One region of the Paenibacillus sp. FSL L8-0333 genome, then DNA from elsewhere that is predicted to be linked to it. Evidence: predicted binding sites of a transcription regulator. Region 1 holds the regulator's gene; each other region holds the start of a gene.
The links. Region 1 encodes Rex, which represses fermentation and respiration genes when NADH is low (regulators of the CRP and FNR family bind a similar motif). Its sites were predicted from a motif close to TTGTGAAATATTTCACAA; they were not measured.
Positions count from the first base shown of each region.

Region 2: nadA (quinolinate synthase NadA) is a predicted target of Rex. The motif match lies at 1,261-1,278, and genes of this name have one in related genera.
Region 3: pflB (formate C-acetyltransferase) is a predicted target of Rex. The motif match lies at 1,670-1,687, and genes of this name have one in related genera.
Region 4: NYE72_RS01100 (phosphoketolase family protein) is a predicted target of Rex. The motif match lies at 2,049-2,066, and genes of this name have one in related genera.

Region 1 is NZ_CP150186.1:4,610,213-4,613,434, forward strand. It holds gene NYE72_RS20615 (amidohydrolase) at 1-769, opposite strand, end outside; gene NYE72_RS20620 (redox-sensing transcriptional repressor Rex) at 756-1,409, opposite strand; gene dinG (ATP-dependent DNA helicase DinG) at 1,540-3,222, opposite strand, start outside.
Region 2 is NZ_CP150186.1:73,592-76,813, forward strand. It holds gene ftsH (ATP-dependent zinc metalloprotease FtsH) at 1-1,089, shown strand, start outside; gene nadA (quinolinate synthase NadA) at 1,349-2,287, shown strand; gene nadB (L-aspartate oxidase) at 2,327-3,222, shown strand, end outside.
Region 3 is NZ_CP150186.1:4,888,382-4,891,603, reverse strand. It holds gene adhE (bifunctional acetaldehyde-CoA/alcohol dehydrogenase) at 1-1,525, shown strand, start outside; gene pflB (formate C-acetyltransferase) at 1,778-3,222, shown strand, end outside.
Region 4 is NZ_CP150186.1:225,972-229,193, reverse strand. It holds gene NYE72_RS01100 (phosphoketolase family protein) at 1-1,932, opposite strand, end outside; gene NYE72_RS01095 (GntR family transcriptional regulator) at 2,227-2,949, opposite strand; gene NYE72_RS01090 (hypothetical protein) at 3,037-3,222, opposite strand, start outside.

The DNA of each region.
Region 1 (3,222 bases):
CATTTAAATGAACACCATGTGCAACTATCGAGGGACGTGTGAACATTCCAAGCTTCTCTAAGTGAGCTACAGGACGAAACCCGTAATCCGCCACATTTTGTTCCACTTCACGTTTCGTTTCGGACATATGCGTATGCATCGGTAAATCCAGATCATGCGCTGCCTGCACGAACTTAACCAGGAAGTCCGGAGGGCAAGTATAAGGGGCGTGCGGTGAGATCATAGTAGTAATTCTACCGTCAGCCTTTCCATGCCAGTTACGGGCAAAAGAAATCGCTTCCGCAAGCTTGTGATTCTGTACATCCTCTGGACATAACCCGATCACACCACGCATCAATACGGAACGGATACCTGATAACTCAGCTACCTCAGCTACTCGGTCCATGTGATCATACATATCGAGGAAGGTCGTAGTTCCACCCTTCAGCATTTCCAATACAGATAAGGAGGTTCCCCAATATACATCATCACCGGTGAACTTTTCCTCCATCGGCCACATTTTCTCCTGAAGCCACACTTGTAGCGCTAAATCATCTCCATATCCACGCAGCAAAGACATCGCCGCATGACCATGTGTGTTTACAAGTCCAGGCATGAACAGCAGACGACTGCCATCAACCACTTGCACTCCAGCTTCCATCTGAGGCTCTTCTTTTCCTATGTAAGTGATTAAATCATCTTCAATAGTCATATATCCACTCAGAACCGGCTCATCCGTTCCCGGAGTCAGAAAATACCCGTCCTTAATTATCGTTTTATTGCTGTTCATGTTCGCTTTCTTCCTTTCCATCCCGCAAGTAATAAGCAAGACTTTGCAGATCAGTTGTAAAATCAGCTGCATGCACCCGGATATTCGGTGGTGTCTTCAGAATCACAGGGGCAAAGTTCAAAATCGCTTCAATCCCAGAAGAAATGAGAATATCTGCTACATTTTGAGCTTCTGAATCAGGTACGGTAATAATGGCAATGCGAATACCTTGCTCACGAATCGTGCTGCCTAGTTCATCCATTGGTTGCACAGTAAGGGAGTTGATCTTACGTCCAACCTTAGGAGCGTACGAATCAAATATAGCGGTGATTTTCATTGTATCTTTAAGATATGCATTGTAATTAGACAAGGCATGTCCGAGATTACCTGCCCCTACTAAAGCTACATTAAGCTGTTGATCCAGCTTCAGAATATGACGGATTTTCTCAATAAGATACGTTACATCATAGCCGATACCTTTTCTGCCGAAGTCACCAAAATACGCTAAATCCTTACGAATCTGTGCGGGATTAAGATCAAGCTTTTGTCCAAGTTCCTGAGAGGAAACTGTTAATATTTCGCGATTCTGGAGATCATTCAAAAAACGCAAATACACAGGTAGTCTGCGAACAACGGCTTCTGATATTTTATCCGATTTCATATTTTTCCTCCTAAAAATAGTAATGTTCTTGTGAAAATCCATATTCAAACGTATACCTCTCCTTATTAAGGGCGGTACTGTAACTTACCGCCCTTAAGGATAAGGAGGAGCTAAACTGAAGACGAGCATTTTAAGAAGCGCCGCCATCCTCTAGCCATTCCGCTATGCGGGGGACCATTTGATCAGTCAGCATATGCTCCATTTTGGGACCAGGCAATGAATAAAGGAAATACTTCCCGTAATGAGATTCAATAACCCTTGTATCATAAACAATAACTATTCCGCGATCCTGCGCCGTGCGAACCAGTCTTCCGAATCCCTGCTTAAAACGAATAACCGCTTGAGGAACAGATAATTTCATGAACGGATTCTTCTTCTGGGCCTGCAATAACTCCGACTTCGCTTCCGCCAACGGGTGATTCGGCGGTTGAAACGGAAGTCTCACGATGGCCAGGCAAGTCAGTGCTTCACCTGGAATATCTACACCTTCCCAGAAGCTGCTCGTCCCCAGCAGAACGGATGCTGCACTGTCCTGAAAGCGGCGGATCAGCTTGCTCCGGCTGCCACCTTCCACGCCTTGACCAAGCACCGTAATCTCTTGTGAGGCCAAAGCCTCTTTAAGCGGATCATATACCTGACGCAGCATTTTATAAGAAGTAAACAGAACCAGCATCCGCCCACGTGTTGTTTTGGCAGCTTCTGCTAACGACTGTACGAGTGTATCGACAAATCGAGCATCGCCCACACTGCCCTTCACACTAGGAAAATCACGCGGTATAACTAGCAGCGCCTGCTCGCGATACTTAAAGGGAGATGGAAGGAGTGAGGTCATTAGACGTCCCTCTTCCGCAGCTTCGTTAAGTCCGAGATTATCAATCATAAACTGAAAAGATTTATCTACAGACAGCGTCGCCGAGGTAAGCACGATGCTCTTTTTCTTATCGAAGAACAACTCTTTAAGCTGGCTGCTAACATCCACAGGGACGGCATACATCTGCAGTGATTTGCTGCGGTAATTTCCATTTGCCTCCAGCCAATATACTACATTATCGTCATTCAGCCCCATAAAGAATCTTACTTGCTCACGTATGGAAGCCAAATCCTTAAATAAACCGCTAATATCAGTAACAAGACTGTCTGCTGAGGATTGGCTTTCCTGGTCACGCATCTCATTAAGCATTTTATCACCCTTACGGATGATGTCGCTTAACGTCAGATTCATAGTGTTCTCAAGCGCAACTAATTCATCCCAATCCTTCGGCTTACGGGCGGGAAGCAAACGCATAACCAGTTGTCCCGCTTCCCCTGCTGCTGCATCACTGCGTTCCGGCAAAAGGCTGAACAGCTTGTCGCTGAGTGCATCCCAGGTTTCTTTGACAGTAAGCAGATCCGGGTAGATCCGATCGATGACTCCGCTCCATTCTGAAGCCTCTTCACTGCCTGACGACTGTAAGATCTGGCGCAGAGCAGGAAGCTGTCCGTTTCGGCTATCTTTATACAGTCGCGATAACGTGTGTGCCACAGTGAAATGCTTCATATGCATGCCAAGATGTTTACCAGCCACATCTTCTAAATGATGTGCTTCATCAATTACAAGATGCTCGTAAGCCGGAAGCAGCTGGTGCCCAGCTTTAACATCTGCGAATAGCTTGGAATGGTTCGTAATAACCACGTCAGCAATCCCAGCTTCATGCTTGGCCCTATGATAATAGCATTTGCGGAACCACGGGCAGGAACGGCCCAGACAGGAATCGGTATCGCTTGCCACCGTCTCCCAGAAATCACCGCCCCGGCCGCTTAAATTCAGCTCTTC
Region 2 (3,222 bases), 2.3 Mb from region 1:
CTTCGTCCAGGACGTTTTGACCGTCAAATTACGGTTGACCGTCCTGATGTGAAAGGCCGTGAAGCTGTACTTAAGGTGCACGCTCGTAACAAACCGCTTACGAAAGATGTAAGACTGGATGTTGTTGCTAAACGCACAACCGGATTCACAGGTGCTGATTTGGAGAATCTGCTGAATGAGGCAGCTTTGCTAGCTGCACGCCGTAACCGTAAAGATATTTCCATGATTGAAGTGGATGAAGCTATTGACCGTGTTATCGTAGGAACTGAGAAACGCAGCCGTGTGATCAGTGACCGCGAGAAACGTATTGTAGCTTATCATGAAGCAGGCCATACTATTGCTGGTTACTTCCTTGAGCACGCCGATATGGTGCATAAAGTTACTATTATCCCACGCGGACGTGCAGGCGGATACGTTATTATGCTTCCGAAGGAAGATCGGATGATCGTTACCAAGCAGGAGCTTTTAGATAAGGTTACTGGATTACTTGGTGGACGTGTTGCCGAAGAATTGTTTATTGGTGAGATCGGTACGGGTGCATACAGTGACTTCCAACAGGCTACGCGCATCGTGCGTGCCATGATTATGGAGTACGGTATGAGCGATAAGCTTGGACCTATGCAGTTCGGATCTTCTCAAGGTCAAGTATTCTTAGGTCGTGATATTGGGCATGAACAGAATTACAGTGACTCCATTGCTTATGAGATTGATCAGGAAATGCAGAACTTTATTACTTCGAGTTACGAACGTTGTAAAGATCTGTTGATCAAACACTCCAAAGAAATGCACTTGATTGCCAATACATTACTTGAGAAAGAAACACTTGAGCTTGATCAGATCACACAACTGATTGAACAAGGATTCCTTTCCGAGGATGGTAAACCAGAGGGTGGCGAAGGTGTTGCCCATGAAGTTGGCGAGCCTGTCATCGACAATATCGGTGATGTGCGAGTTCGCATTCAAGGCAAGCCTGAGGACGAACAGTCCACACTTCCTGACTTATCAAAGGATATCCCGAATAACCCTGATTCTGAGGGTAATGACGGTTCCGATGATGACAACAAAGGTGGGGGCACTAGCCTTACCTAATTGGGTCCACCATTCATATGATGTAAATTTATCCGGAGAACGTAACTGTTCTCCGGATTTTTTATTTTAATTTTTAAGGGATTCTATGCCTTAAAGCCTGTCCAGTTACATTGACAGGGGCTGGAACGTTGTGTACATTAGTGATTAATATTACTTACTATTTATATCAGCATGTTCATTTTTTCACCATGATGGCGCATGCCATTTGATAACATCATGTCGGCGAAAAGCCGCGAGGATTTAAGGGGGAGAACAATCGGTGGAAGCTCTGGCGCTTGAGCGCAAGCAGGAACAGAATCGAGAACTTCGTATACGTCTTGAACAGCTTAAAAAGGAACGAAACGCAATCATTTTAGCTCATTATTATCAGCGTGATGAAATTCAGGAGGTTGCCGATTTCCGGGGCGACTCTTTTTTACTCGCTCAGAAGGCTGCAGAGACAGATGCGGAAGTTATTGTATTCTGCGGTGTTCATTTCATGGGGGAAAGTGCAAAAATTTTAGCCCCGAACAAAACCGTCCTAATTCCTGATGAACGTGCAGGCTGTCCAATGGCAGATATGGTCAATGTAGACGGTTTACGTAAGCTAAAAGCTCAACATCCAAATGCTAAAGTAGTCACTTATATCAACTCGTCCGCCGAGATTAAAGCAGAAACCGATATTTGTTGTACCTCTGCTAATGCTGTGAAAGTAATCGAATCCCTTGACGCCGAAGAGATTATTTGGGTCCCAGATAAGAATCTTGGTCAATATGTACAAGATCAGACGGGCAAGAAGCTGATTATCTGGGAAGGTTATTGCAACACTCACGACATGTTGACCGTCAAAGATGTAGTAGAGATGAGAGCAAAATATCCAGATGCGGAATTTGTAGTTCATCCAGAGTGTCGTCCTGAAGTAGTGGCCATGGGTGACTATGTAGGCAGCACTACATCAATTCTGGAGTATTGCCGGAAATCGGATCGTAAGCAATTTATCGTTGGAACGGAAGATGGTACCGGATATCAGCTTCGTAAGGATAGTCCAGATAAAGAATTCCATTTTGCTACCAAATTTCTTGTTTGTCCTAATATGAAAGTTAATAATCTAAAAAAACTGGTGAAATGCCTGGAGACGATGAAGCCACAAATCTATGTACCGCCTGCTGTCGCCGACAAAGCCAGAACATCCCTAGAGCGCATGCTACAAGTCCGGTAGCATGCGCTACTCTTTCGTTGAAACAGGTGAAAAGCGGTCATGATTCCACAATATTTGGTTGATTTTGATCTTCGGGATATTCCTACGGTAAAGACAGATTGTATTGTTATTGGTTCAGGGATTGCCGGATTATTCACGGCTATTAAAGCCAGTGAAGATCGGCGTGTCATAATGATCACAAAGAAATCAGTAATGGAAAGTAATACTCGCTATGCACAGGGGGGGATCGCAGCTGTTATAGCTGAGGATGATTCCCCTGCATACCACCGGCAGGATACCTTAATGGCCGGTGCAGGTCTTTGCTCCTCAACAGCTGTCGATGCACTTGTTAATGAAGGGCCGGAAGGCGTTCATGAGTTAATTCGCTTAGGAACCCTGTTTGATAAGGAAGATGGGGTACTGGCTTTGACTCAGGAAGGAGCGCACAGCCACCGCCGTATTTTGCATGCAAATGGGGATGCTACTGGTTATGAGATTGTTCGTGCATTGGCGGAACAGGTAGCGGAACATGAGAATATTGAGGTCTGGGATGATCATTATGTTATCGATCTCATCACTGAAGGTGGCGAATGTGTAGGCGCATTATTGCAGCGGCCCGGTGGTGGACGGTTGTTCCTGCAAGGGGATGCGACCATTTTGTGCTCTGGTGGAGCAGGACAATTATATCGATACACTACCAACCCTGAGGTAGCTACAGGAGATGGTGTAGCGATCGCCTATCGCGCTGGTGCTCATATACGAGATATGGAATTTATTCAATTTCATCCTACAGCACTTAGTTACCCAGGAGCTCCTAGATTTTTAATCTCCGAAGCTGTGCGTGGGGAAGGAGCAGTCTTGCGCAATATTAATGGAGAGCGGTTCATGGAGCGTTATCATAACCTGCTTGAACTAGCCCCGCGGGATATTGTAGCGCGAGCTATTGTAAGTGAAAT
Region 3 (3,222 bases), 280 kb from region 1:
CGAACGCGCAGCACAAGTTGTTGAATTTGGTGGTATGGGCCATAGTTCGGCTATCCACTCCAACAACGAAGAAGTAATCATGAAGTTCTCCAACCGTCTGCAAACAGGACGTATTCTCGTTAACTCGCCTTCCACTCATGGTGCGATCGGCGATATCTATAACACTAACATCCCTTCGTTGACGCTGGGCTGCGGATCTTATGGTCGTAACTCCGTGTCGCAAAACGTTACAGCAATTAATTTGATCAACGTGAAAAGGGTGAATCGTCGTACCGTGAATATGCAATGGTTTAAAGTACCTGACAAGATCTATTTCGAAAAAGGCGCTACTCAGTACCTGACCAAAATGCCTGATATCACACGTGTCGCAATTATCACTGACCCAATGATGGTTAAGCTCGGATATGTTGAGAGAGTTGAACATTACCTGCGTCAACGCCAAACTCCTGTAGCGATCGAAGTGTTCTCGGAAGTTGAACCAGATCCATCGACAACTACAGTTGAAAAAGGTACAGCAATGATGAACAGATTCCAACCGGACTGCATCATCGCACTTGGTGGTGGTTCCCCAATGGATGCTGCAAAAGGAATGTGGTTATTCTATGAACATCCAGACGCAGACTTTAACGGTCTGAAACAAAAATTCATGGATATCCGTAAACGGGTTTACAAATTCCCTAAACTTGGAAACAAAGCTAAGTTTGTAGCGATTCCAACTACTTCGGGTACGGGTTCGGAAGTAACATCTTTCGCAGTTATTACCGATAAAACAACTGAACAACACACTAAATATCCTTTGGCTGACTACGAGCTAACTCCAGACGTAGCTATCATTGATCCAGAGTTCGTATATAGCTTGCCAAAAACTGCTGTAGCTGATACAGGTATGGACGTATTGACACATGCCATCGAAGCTTATGTATCAGTTATGGCGAGTGACTACACTGATGGTCTGGCAATTAAAGCAATCCAATTGGTATTCCAATACCTTGAAAAATCGGCGCTTGAAGGCGACAGAGTTGCCCGTGAGAAAATGCATAACGCATCAACACTTGCTGGTATGGCCTTTGCTAATGCTTTCCTGGGTATTAACCACAGCTTGGCGCATAAATGGGGCGGTCAATATCACACTGCTCACGGTCGTACTAATGCGATCCTTATGCCACACGTTATTCGTTACAATGCTAAGAAACCTACGAAGTTCGCTTCGTTCCCTAAATATTCACACTTCGTAGCTGACGAGCGTTATGCAGAAATCGCCCGTATTCTGGGATTGCCAGCTCGCACAACTGAAGAAGGTGTAACTAGCCTGATCAATGCTATTCGCGATATGAACAAAAAACTGGGTATCGAAGAATCCTTCCAACAACTGGGCTTTGATCCTAAGGATTTTGAATCCCGTGTAGATTACTTGGCTGACCGTGCATTTGAAGATCAATGTACAACTGCCAATCCTAAGCTGCCACTGGTATCTGAACTTGCAGATGTGTACCGTAATGCTTTCTACGGAAGATTTGATAATTAATATTTGGTTAAGTAGATAATAGGATGGTTGTGGATTAGATATAAGTGACAAATATCACCGGAAAGGTGATATTTGTCACAGTCTATTTATAGAAAATAAACTAAAATGTTTATATAAACAACGGTCCCATACATGGAACAATGATTGTGAATTTTCGAACAACCATATCTTTCTTGGGATCACGAGACACGGGATCAACCTTCAAGCCCGCGATCTCTACAAATATTATAAATATAGATGGAGGGATTTAGCATGTCGGTGATTGAAAAAGATGTACAAGAAGTGAAATCCGGTTGGAGAAGTTTTACAAAAGGTAAATGGTCCAGAAAAGTTGACGTTAACAACTTTATCGCAAGTAACATTAAGCCTTATGAAGGAAACGAAGAATTCCTCGTAGGACCTACTAGTAACACAACTGAACTATGGAAGATTATTTCCCAATTGAGCAAGGAAGAAAGAGAAAGAGGCGGCGTATGGGATGTTTCCCTAGATACTGTCTCCACAATCACTTCACATGCTCCAGGCTACATTGACAAAGACAAGGAACAAATTGTAGGCGTACAGACTGACGCTCCTTTCAAACGTTCCATCCAGCCATTTGGCGGGATCAAGATGATGGTTGATGCTACGAAGGCTTACGGCTTCGAGCTTCCACAAAACATCGTTGACATGTTTACGAACATTCGCAAAACGCATAACCAAGGCGTATTTGATGCATATACACCAGACATGAGAGCTGTGCGTAAATCCGGCGTAATTACAGGTCTTCCTGATGCTTACGGCCGCGGACGCATCATCGGCGACTACCGCCGCATTGCTCTGTACGGTATTGATTTCCTCATTAAAGACAAAAAACAACAACAAACTGAGCTTGAAGTTGATTCCATGACTGAAGATATTATTCGTTTGCGTGAAGAGCTGTCCGAGCAAATTCGTGCACTTGGCGAATTGAAAGAAATGGCAGCCGCTCATGGTATGGATATTTCCAGACCAGCGACCAACTTCAAAGAAGCTACTCAATGGGTATACTTCGGATATCTGGCAGCAGTTAAAGAACAAAATGGTGCGGCGATGTCCCTGGGCCGTGTGTCCTCTTTCCTGGACATTTATGCAGAGCGCGATATTGCTGAAGGTACTTTGACTGAAGAACAAGTTCAAGAAATCGTCGATCATTTCGTAATGAAACTGCGTATCGTGAAATTCTTGCGTACACCTGACTATAATGATCTGTTCTCCGGCGACCCAACATGGGTAACTGAATCCATCGGTGGTATGGCTGAAGACGGAACAACTCGTGTTACCAAGAACAGCTTCCGTTTCCTGAACACCCTGTACAACTTGGGTCCAGCTCCGGAACCAAACTTAACTGTACTGTGGTCCGAAAAATTGCCTGAAGCCTTCAAAAAATATTGTGCTAAGGTTTCCATCGAAACTAGTGCAATTCAGTATGAAAATGACGATGTAATGCGTCCATACTGGGGTGAAGATTATGCGATTGCTTGCTGCGTATCTCCAATGCGCATCGGTAAACAAATGCAGTTCTTCGGCGCTCGTGCCAACCTGGCAAAAGCATTGCTGTATGCTATCAATGGTGGTATAGACGAAAAATCCGGAGCACAAGTTGGACCGGAATTCCCAGCGATCACTTCTGAATATCTGGATTATGACGAAGTAATGAAACGTTTCAAACCGATGAT
Region 4 (3,222 bases), 2.5 Mb from region 1:
AGAGATTGCAGCCAAGCTTTCGATAGTTGGTTCTGTACCTGCAGAAGCAAAGACAACATCAGGCTCTCCACCTTGATCGGTGCTTGCCCAGTCAATAATCTTCAGTCCTTTATCCACCAGCTCTTGTGCTTCATCCGCACTGAACCATTGTGGACGAGGATGTTTGGAAGAAACGATCAAGTTAATTTTTTGACGGTCATTTAAGACGGTGTCAAAGACAGCCAGCAAGGAGTTCGCATCAGCCGGCAAATACTCACGGATAAATTCTGGTTTTTTATCAGCCAAGTGACCTAGCAAACCTGGATCTTGGTGAGTGTAACCATTGTGGTCTTGTTGGAATACAGTTGAAGTTGCTACCACATTCAATGATGGAATATCCGCACGCCAGCTTTGATCTGTTGCTTTACGCAGCCATTTGAAATGCTGAGTAATCATCGAATCCACGACACGCAAGAAAGCTTCATAGCTTGCAAAGAAACCATGGCGACCTGTCAATACGTAACCTTCAAGCAAACCTTCTGCCTGATGTTCAGACAATTGGGAATCGATAACACGGCCATAAGAAGCTAGGAATTCATCATTCGGCTCAATCACTTGATCCAACCATTGACGTTTCGTCACTTCAAAGACAGGTCCCAGACGGTTGGACATTGTTTCATCCGGTCCGAAAATTCTGAAATTGCAGTTCTCTTCGTTCAGAGAGATAACATCTTTCATGTATTTACCCAGAACGGCCATGTCTTGTGCTATTACTTCACCTGGTTTGGAATTATCAAGTGCGAACTTACGGAAATTGGGTAAGTTTAGATCTTTAATCTGGTTGCCAGCATTAGTAACTGGGTTCATTCCCATACGTCTGTCGCCAGTTGGCAGAATCTCAGCAAGTTCAGCGTTCAGACGACCATTGTCATCAAATAATTCTTCTGGTCTATAGCTGTTCATCCACTCCAATAACGCTGGAGCATGTTTCATATTCTTTTGATCCACTGGAATCGGCACCTGATGGGCACGGAACGAGTTCTCATTCGGAACACCATCCCATTGCTTTGGACCCGTCCAGCCCTTAGGAGAACGGAAGACCAACATTGGCCAAACCGGACGCGTAAGGTCATTGTTGTCACGTGCATTCTTTTGAATCGCTTCAATTCTTTCTACGATGGTATCAAGCACCTTAGCCATTTCTGGATGCATTAGATCAGGATTTTCGCCTTCAACGAAGAACGGTTCCCAACCCATACCTTTAAAGTATGCAGTAATTTCTTCTTTGGATTGACGAGACAGAATCGTTGGGTTACTGATTTTGAAACCATTTAAGTGCAGGATCGGCAGAACTGCACCATCAGTAACTGGATTGATGAACCGGTTGGAGAACCATGAAGCCGCTAATGGGCCAGTTTCAGCCTCTCCATCGCCAATAACAACAGCGGAGATTAAATCTGGATTATCCAGAATTGCACCTACACCGTGGGATAGAGAATAACCTAATTCGCCACCTTCGTGGATCGATCCAGGTGTTTCAGGGGCAGCATGGGAAGCAACTCCACCTGGGAAAGAGAATTGTTTGAACAATTTCTTCAGACCTGGGATATCTTGTGTAATTTCCGGATAAATTTCAGTATAGCTACCATCGAGATAGGAGTTCGAAACCATGACCTGACCGCCATGACCAGGACCCTCGATATAGAACATATTCAAATCATATTTAGTAATGACCCGATTCAAATGGGCATAAATAAAGTTCTGGCCGGGAATAGTTCCCCAGTGTCCAATTGGCTTAATCTTTACGTCTGCTTCTTTCAGCGGTTCTCTTAACAACGGATTATCTTTCAAATACAGTTGACCTACAGAGATGTAGTTAGTTGCGCGCCAGTATGCATCAAGTTTCTCTAAATAAGTTTTTGATGAGTAATCAACATCCATGGATAATACCATTTCTTCCACTCCCCAAAATTTTTTCTGTGTCTACATTGCCGTAATTTCTTCCACAAGTACATCATACCGCCGCCAAAAATTAATTCAACCTTTTCAACAAATGATACGGTCCAATTTTGTGAAAATATGAACATAGTATGAAAAACGGTGTCAATTGTCTGTAAAAATACGTCAATATTAATATATATGTAAAAATATGGGCTGAAGTTTGCGGGAGATATTTGCTGCTTTTCCTTCATCTATTTTGCGCAAAATAAAAAAAATAAGACCGAGAAAAATTCCCCAGTCTTACTTTTAATGAACGGACACAAAGGTATTAAATTTTAAGTATTTATAGTGGAAACGCATATGGGAGAATTCAAAGGGTGTGCCATTATCTAAAAAGAAAATCCCTTCCATAATGCTTACTGGCTCATTCGCCTGCAAATGCAGCAGCTCTTGATCCGTAGCCTCAGAGGGTTCTGCGGATATCGATAAAAAGGATTTGGTTACCGCCAGGTTCCGTGAATCCTCCAAATAATTAAAGATAGATCCTTCAATAATAGTCTGATTTAAGTTCTGCACGATTTTGATTGGGATATAACCCGTTTCAATCATAAAGGGTTCATCATCAAAAAGACGCAAGCGAACGATTTTGTATACAAAATCATGTGGTCCTAAAAACAGATCCCGTTGCAGTTCTTCCGTTGGTGGAATGACCTCGAATTTCAAAACTTTAATCTTTGGCTTCTTCCCATTCATTTGAAAATTGTCGGTGACACCTAAATTAGAACCTTCGTAGTTAAAAATAGATTCATTTTTTATGTATAAAGGATTTATAAATGTCCCTGAGCCACGCTTTTTAAAAATAATGCCGGCATTTGCCATTTTAGTCAGAGCACTTTTAATAGAACTACGACTCACTTGATAAGTTTCACTAAGTGTTCGTTCATCCGGTAATTTCATATCGGGAAACTGCCCAGCAAAAATTTTCATTTTTAAGTCATCAATAATTTGTTTGTAGACAAACTGTGTCATGAAGTACTCCTTTTCAGGTCGATACAAGTTTTATTTCAACCTTTACTATAACATAATAACCAGACGTTTATAATCTATCCGGCCAGCTTATTTACGTCGGCGATTTGTCATGCGATTGTACATCACTAAACCGGCAATGACCATGCCCAGCGTCCCCATACTACTTGCTGCTTCAGCCTGCATACCAAACAAAATGCACAGGTTAGTGACCAAGCTTTTTGTAAGTACAGCAACAATAATTAACATCAACGGGCGCCAAATGTTGTATCTTCT